One region of the Mesorhizobium sp. M0060 genome, then DNA from elsewhere that is predicted to be linked to it. Evidence: predicted binding sites of a transcription regulator. Region 1 holds the regulator's gene; the other holds the start of a gene.

Region 1 (3,645 bases):
CCGCGGCCGCCGCGCTTTTTTCGATTGCGGCGTACCTCGTCTTTTCCGGCATCGTGGTGGCGGCCGAACGCAGCTTCATCATGCTGGCGGTGATGCTTATCGCCGTGCTGTTCGACCGGGCCGCGCTCACCATGCGCAATCTGGCGATCTCGGCCATCGCGGTCATCCTGGTGTCGCCGCACGAGGTGGTCGGTCCGAGTTTCCAGATGTCCTTCGCCGCGACTGCGGCCCTTGTCGGCGCCTATGCCGGCTGGTCCGATTACCGCGCCGGCAGGGCCACCACGCCGCCACCGCGGCGGTCGCCGCTACGCTTCGCCACCCGAAAGGTTCTGTTGGGCATGGGCGGCCTCGCGATGACCTCGATCATTGCAGGGGGCGCCACGGCGCTTTTCGCTATATGGCATTTCCAGCGCGTGGCGCCGCTCAGCCTGTTCGCCAATCTGGCGATCATGCCCATTGTCTCGCTGGTCGTCATGCCTTGCGCGGTCCTCAGCGCGCTGGCGATGCCGTTCGGCGCGGATGGGCCTTTCCTCTATGTGATGGGCAAGGGGCTGACGGCGATGATCGCCCTGTCCGGATGGATCTCCGAGCGCTCGCCGATCGACGCGGTCGGGCTGATTTCGCTGAGATCGGTCCTTCTGGTGACGATTGGTCTCATAATTGCCAGCATGGCCACGACCTGGCTGCGGCTCGCGGCACTTCCTTTCGCGCTCGCCGGCTTGCTGACGACTACGCAGACGCGCGCACCCGACGTATTGATCTCGGAGGACGCACGGCTGGTCGCGCTGCCGATCGGCAGCGGTGAACTCGCGGTCAACCGAGCACGCCCGAATGAATTCACCATCGACAACTGGAAACGCGCCCTGACCTCCGAGGCCATCGTCGCGCCGGAAACACCGGGAAAGAACGACCCGCAATTCGACATTGCCGACCCAGCCGATCTGCCAGCGGGCATGCCTTTCATTTGCACGGAGGGCCTCTGCCTTGCCCGCCATCCATCCGGTGCGATTGTCGCGCAAGCCAAGGACCGGGATTCTGCGCGGCCAGCCTGTGCTTTTGCCAGTTTGATCGTCATCGACGACGCCACCACCCATAACCCCTGCTACTACGACCGGCTGGTCCTCGTCGTCACCAAACGGCAACTGGCGCGCGCGGGAAGTGCCGCCGTGTATTTCGATCCACAAGCGGCAACGCGCGCAGAAATCCGCTTCGCGGTCGAAAAATCATACCGGCCCTGGCATATGCAGCGGAAGTTTTCACGCGAGGCCAGAGGCCTGCCGCCATATCGCAAGGCCGACAAGCCTAAGCCGGCACCACACCCAAGGGCGCAACTCAGTAGCGGCGGATCAGCCCGACGAGTTTGCCTTGCACCTTGACCCTGTCTGGCCCGAAGATGCGCGTCTCATAGGCCGGATTAGCGGCTTCCAGGGCGATCGAGGCGCCCTTGCGGCGGAACCGCTTCAGCGTCGCTTCCTCCTCGTCGACCAGAGCCACCACGATCTCACCGGGGCTCGCCGTATCGGCATTGCGGATGATGACCGTGTCGCCGTCGAAAATGCCGGCCTCGATCATCGAATCGCCTTTGACCTCAAGCGCATAATGCTCGCCGCCCATGATCATGTCCGGCGGCACGGAGATCGAATGCGTCTGGTGCTGGATGGCGTCGATCGGCACACCGGCGGCGATGCGGCCCATCACCGGAATCGACACGGCGACGACGACATCGTCGTCATTGCCGGCTGCAGGGACGCGCGACGATGTCGGCTTGCCTTGCCGTCCCAGGCTGCCCTGCCCAGGACCGCCTTGCCCAAGACTGCCCTGGATGACGCTCGGCGAGAACTTGCGTGCCGCATTGAGGCCTGGGGCGATCGAGTCGGGCAGGCGCAGCACCTCCAGGGCACGGGCCCTGTTGGGCAAACGGCGAATGAAGCCGCGCTCCTCCAGCGCCGTTATCAGCCGGTGGATTCCTGATTTGGAAGCCAGGTCGAGCGCTTCCTTCATCTCGTCGAAGGAGGGCGGGATACCGCTTTCCTTAAGCCTTTCGTGGATGAACATCAGCAGTTCGTGTTGTTTGCGTGTCAGCATAGCGACCCCCAACAGAATCAGAAAAACAAACCCAGAACAAACACTATCTGTTCCATTTGTGTTCCGCAACTGTTTAAAGTTTAATGAATGTGTTGACGGTTTGTTCAGCGTAACATCAGCACGTCGCAGGGAGCATCCGCCGCCGCGGCGGGTGCGAACGGTGCGCGAACGATCAGCCCGTTCGCATCGGCCAGCATTTTCAGCATTGAGGAATCCTGAATGCCGAACGGCGTCGCCACCAGCGTGCCGGCGTCGTGCCTGACAACAGCCCGCACATAATCCTGCCTGAGATCATTGGCCGGCATGGCAGCGCCGAGCCGCGCCCGACGTATATCCTGCTGAAAGGCCCGGCCGCCGAGCCGCGCCAGCAGCGGCTTCAGGAAGAGCTGGGTGCAGACCAGGCTTGCCACCGGATTGCCGGGCAGGCCGATGCAGCGGATGTCGCCCAGCCGCCCGAACATCAGCGGCTTGCCGGGCCGCATGGCGATCTTCCAGAAATCGAGGGTCATGCCTTGCCCGGTCAGCACGTCATGGACGAAGTCGTGGTCACCGACCGAGGCACCACCCAGCGTGACGATGACATTCGCGCCGGCCTTCACCGCCTTTGTCACCAGCGCAGCGATCGCCTCCTTGCGGTCCGGCGCGATGCCGAGATCGAGCGCGCGCGCGCCGACCGACTGTGCGGCGGCGGCGACGCCATAGGCGTTTGACGAGATGATCTGGTCGGGGCCAAGCTCGCTGCCCGGCGGCAGCAATTCGTCGCCGGTGGCGATGATGGCGACCAGCGGCCGCTTGACCACGCAGACCTCGGGGTGGTTGGCCGATGCTGCCAGTGACAAGGCCGCCGGATCTAGCAGGCGGCCCTGGCCCAGCAGGACGTCGCCCTTGGCGAAATCAAGCCCGAGGCGGCGGATGTTGCGCCCTTGCACCGTCGGCTCCGTCACTTCGACGCTGCCGCCGCCGAGGTCGCGGACGTTCTCCTGGATGACGATGGTGTCGGCGCCTTCGGGAAGCGGCGCACCGGTAAAGATGCGTACGGCTTGCCCTTGCTGCACCGCCCCGGCAAAGCCGCGTCCGGCTGGCGCCATGCCGATCACCGAAAGCTTTGCTGGTAGGGACGCGATATCGGCGGCCCGCACGGCATAGCCGTCCATGGCGGAGGCATTGAACGGCGGCTGGGTGCGGAGCGCCACAACCGGCTCCGCCAGCACGCGGTCTGCGGCATCCAGCAGTGCGACGCGTTCGCCCGGCAGCGCTGCTGCGCCGTGCAGCAGGCGCTCGAGCGCCTCGGCAACTGGGACCAGCGCCATTATCGGCCCGCCCCGGTGGTCCCATCTCCGGTGACCCCGGTGACCTTGTAGTCGCCGGATTTGCCGCCGGTCTTTTCAACCAGCCTGATGCCGGAGATAACCATGGCACGGTCGACCGCCTTGGCCATGTCATAGATCGTCAGGCAAGCTACCGAGACGGCCGTGAGCGCCTCCATCTCGACTCCGGTCTTGCCGGTAACGCGGGTCAGTGCTGTCACCTTCAGGCCGGGCAGCGCCGCGTCCGGCTCGA
Region 2 (3,645 bases), on a different contig from region 1:
CGGTGATCGGCGCCGAGGCAACGCCCTCGCCGAGCTCCTGCTTCAGGCCGATGGTGCCGGAGGCAGTGCCCGCATAGGCCGGCGCCTTGTTCTTCAATTCGGTAACGATGCGCTCGGCCACCTTCTTGCCGACGCCGGGCGCACGGCTGACCATGGCGATATCGCGCAGCGCAATCGCATTGGCGAGGTCGGCCGGCGCCAGCGTCGACAGGATTGCCAGCGCCACCTTGGCGCCGACGCCCTGCACATTGTTCATCAACAGCCGGAACCACTCGCGCTCCAGCACCGACTGGAACCCATAGAGCCGCAGCATGTCTTCGCGCACATAGGTCTCGATGAACAGCACCACCGCCTCGCCGGGCGGCGGCAACGCGGCAAGCGTGCGCGCCGAGCAATAGGCGACGTAGCCGACGCCATGCACGTCGACGATGCAGAAATCCTCATCGATCTCGTCCAGCGTGCCTTTGAGCTTGCCTATCATGCCGGAACCGTCATGCCAGCGCCGCCATCCTGTAGGCGATGCTCTGCCGGTGATGCGCGTGACAGATGGCGATAGCCAGCGCATCGGCGGCGTCGTCTGTGTCGAAAGTCGCCTTCGGCATCAGCACCTTGACCATCATATGGATCTGCTTCTTGTCGCCATGGCCGACGCCGATCACCGCCTTCTTGACGGCGTTTGGCGCATATTCGGCAACGACAAGGCCGGCGCGCGCCGGCACCAGCATGGCGATGCCCCGTGCCTGGCCGAGTTTCAGCGTCGCCGCGGCATCCTTGTTGACGAAGGTCTGCTCGACCGCCGCCTCGTGCGGCATCGCGGCATGCAGGATCTCGGCGAGCCCGTCATGCAATTGGCAAAGACGCACCGCCAGCGCCGCTCTGTCGTCGGACCGCACGGTGCCGGAAGCGACGAAGCGCAGCGAATTGCCGAGGCTTTCGACGACGCCCCAGCCGGTACGCCTAAGCCCCGGATCGATGCCGATGATGCGAATCGCTTCCCCCATCCGCCAACTTTACCCCCAGCGGACAGCGATGCCAGCAAAATGTGAACAAACCAGAAACGGGCTTACACTGTGTCCCACAGGCTGTTTGAGAATTCGCTCTGACGAGGCAGATGGTGTGGTTTTCGAGAACCGAAGCGGAGCGGACATTTGGGTCCGTGAGCATCGCATGATCCCGAAAATCGGGTTCGATTTTCGGGATCATGCGTAATCAAAGTGCTGCAGCGTCCTTTGCGCGTCCAAAAGGACGCGCGGCGCTGCAGGTAAGCGCAGAAAACCGCGCCAGGTGTCCGTCAGAGTAGAATTATCAAGCAGCCTGTCAGCCGCGGGCGAAAGCCGTGTTTAGCAGCGTGATCTGGTCGGAGACCGGATTGAGGCGACGGCTCGACGGCGGCACCTCGGCGAGGCCGCCATAGATCTCCTCGTCCATGCGGCGCACCAGCGCCTGTAGGCGCAGCGACCGGTTGACGAGGTCGATGAAATCCTTCGGCAGTTCGGCCCAGCCGGGCGCCTCCTCATGCGCGGAGGCGGTGTCCAGACGCACCTTGGATTTTTCGGAGGCGACCTGATCGCGGGTCATCTCGCCGGAATTCGCCGCCCGCTGCAAAAGCAGCCACGAGGCGACCTGCATCAGCCTTGTGGTCAGCCGCATCGATTCGGCCGCATAAAGTGTCGCCGCCAGCCTCGACAGCTTCTTGGCCTCGGCCCGGCCCTTGCCGTCGAGATATTCGGCCGCCTGCTCGACCAGGCCCATGCCTTCCTGATAGAGCGGCTTGAAGGATTGGGAGAAAACCCGGCGCTCCGCCAGTTTGATGGTTTTCGCGCCGGCCTTCGAAGGCTCGTTCATTTGCTACGCCCCTGCACTTGCCTAACAGCCGGCCGATTTGGCTCTTGGCCGTCACATCCGGCAGCCTAAACGACTGAAGCTTGAAAATGCGCTTCGCCGGCAGCGAAGGCAAGCACATGTTTAACAAACGGTTAACGGCCCCATTTGACGCCAAGGGCTCCTTGCCGACGAACAAAAAAAGAGCCGCGGATAAGGCGGCTCTCAGGAGTTTAACAGGGAGGCGTCAAACAAAGTGGCTCCAACCACTCGGTAAGAATCCAGATCACTGGATGGGCATAGTAAACGCCTGTAAAGCTTAACGAAGCCTTAACGAAGGGCATATTTTTTGATCAAGCGCCCAGCATCTGTGCCGGAACAGCACAGCCGACCGGCTAAGGATCGTTTGCACCACCGGCTGGAAAGTGGAGCAACGCGCTTACGCAATGGTTCCTCCAGATCGTGACCGACATACCGAAACAAAACCGCCCTCCGCGCGACATCGTTCCGAAACAGGCGCCGCGCTAAACGCCCGCTCCTCGCAACGAGGCGGAGCAAACCTTGCGCTCCGGCAATCATCAAATTTCTCAAGGAGCGAACCATGGACTGGTACTCGGTCGTTAAATTTCTGCACATCGTCTCGGCGATCCTCTGGGTCGGCGGCGGCTTCACGCTGATGCTGCTTGCGGTCCGCGCCGATCGCGCTGGAAACGTCGAAGGCATGCTGCAGGCGATGCGCGCCACCGGCGAGCTCGGCAACCGGTTCTTCGCGCCGATGTCGATGCTGACGTTGCTCTTCGGCCTCATCATGTGCGGCTTCTGGGTCGGCTTTTCCGATCTGTGGGTGCTGATCGGCCTTGCCGGTTATGCGACGACCTTCTGCATCGGCATGTTCGTCTTCAAGCCGACTGCCGACCGCATGGCCGGTATGATCGCCAAGGATGGCGTGACGCCGGCAGTGCTTGCCCAGGGCCAGCGCGTTCTCAATGCTGCGCGCTTCGACTATTCGGTGATGCTCGTGATCATCGCCGACATGGTGCTGAAGCCGACGCTGCACGACATCACCATTCTTGGCTGCATGGCGTTGGTGCTGGCAACGGGCGTTGCTCTCGCGTTTGGTAGGACGCGGCCGCTGCTGCCGAGTGCCGCCTGAGGCTTAAAGAATCCGGCGGCGGCCGGCTGGGGGCCGCCGTCTTATAAAAGGCCGGCGATGCCGTCCCACAGAAGCTTGACCGCGACGACCGCCACGGTCGCATAGGTGAAGGGATAGAACAGCTCCGGCCGCATCCGCCGCACCAGCCAGGCGCCGGCGATGGTCGACAGCGGCGCTAGCGGCATCAGCACCGCCGACGCGGTCAGGTTGGTGGTGTCGAACTGGCCGAGCGCAAAGTAGGGGATGAGCTTCAGCGCATTGGTCACGGCGAAAAAGATCGCCGCGGTGCCCGACAGCACCTTCGGATCGAGCCTGATCGGCAGCGCATAGACCTGAAACGGCGGGCCGCCGACATGGGCGACGAAGCTGGTGAAACCGGCGACGGCACCCCAGAAGCCGGCGGCGACGCGGTTGGGCTGCGCGGAATGTGTCGCCCCATGGCGGATCTGCACATAAATCCAGCGTAGCACGAAGATCAGGGCGACCGCGCCGACGATCAGCCGCACCATCTCTTCGGTAACAAGCGCCGCCGTCAGCCAGCCGAGGGCGATGCCGGCCACGGCACCCGGCATCATGTCGACCAGCATCCTGCGGTCAAAGATGCCCCACCATGTCCACACCGAGACAATGTCCATCAGGCACAGAATTGGCAAAAGAATTGCGGCTGCCTG

Evidence for each region. The regulator LexA, encoded in region 1, represses DNA repair genes until DNA is damaged. The targets are predictions, from matches to a motif close to TGTTCNNNNTGTGTTCNG.
Region 2: a site for LexA is predicted at 1,043-1,060, ahead of ruvC (crossover junction endodeoxyribonuclease RuvC). Genes of this name have one in related genera too.

The regions. Positions count from the first base shown of each region.
Region 1 covers NZ_JAMYUP010000004.1:129,285-132,929, forward strand. Annotated here, with positions in the region: gene NKJ94_RS06140 (ComEC/Rec2 family competence protein) at 1-1,376, shown strand, start outside; gene lexA (transcriptional repressor LexA) at 1,333-2,085, opposite strand; gene NKJ94_RS06150 (molybdopterin molybdotransferase MoeA) at 2,190-3,395, opposite strand; gene moaC (cyclic pyranopterin monophosphate synthase MoaC) at 3,395-3,645, opposite strand, start outside.
Region 2 covers NZ_JAMYUP010000002.1:108,307-111,951, forward strand. Annotated here, with positions in the region: gene ruvA (Holliday junction branch migration protein RuvA) at 1-481, opposite strand, end outside; gene ruvC (crossover junction endodeoxyribonuclease RuvC) at 492-1,001, opposite strand; gene rcdA (protease adaptor protein RcdA) at 1,318-1,845, opposite strand; gene NKJ94_RS02800 (DUF2269 family protein) at 2,423-2,974, shown strand; gene NKJ94_RS02805 (sulfite exporter TauE/SafE family protein) at 3,016-3,645, opposite strand, start outside.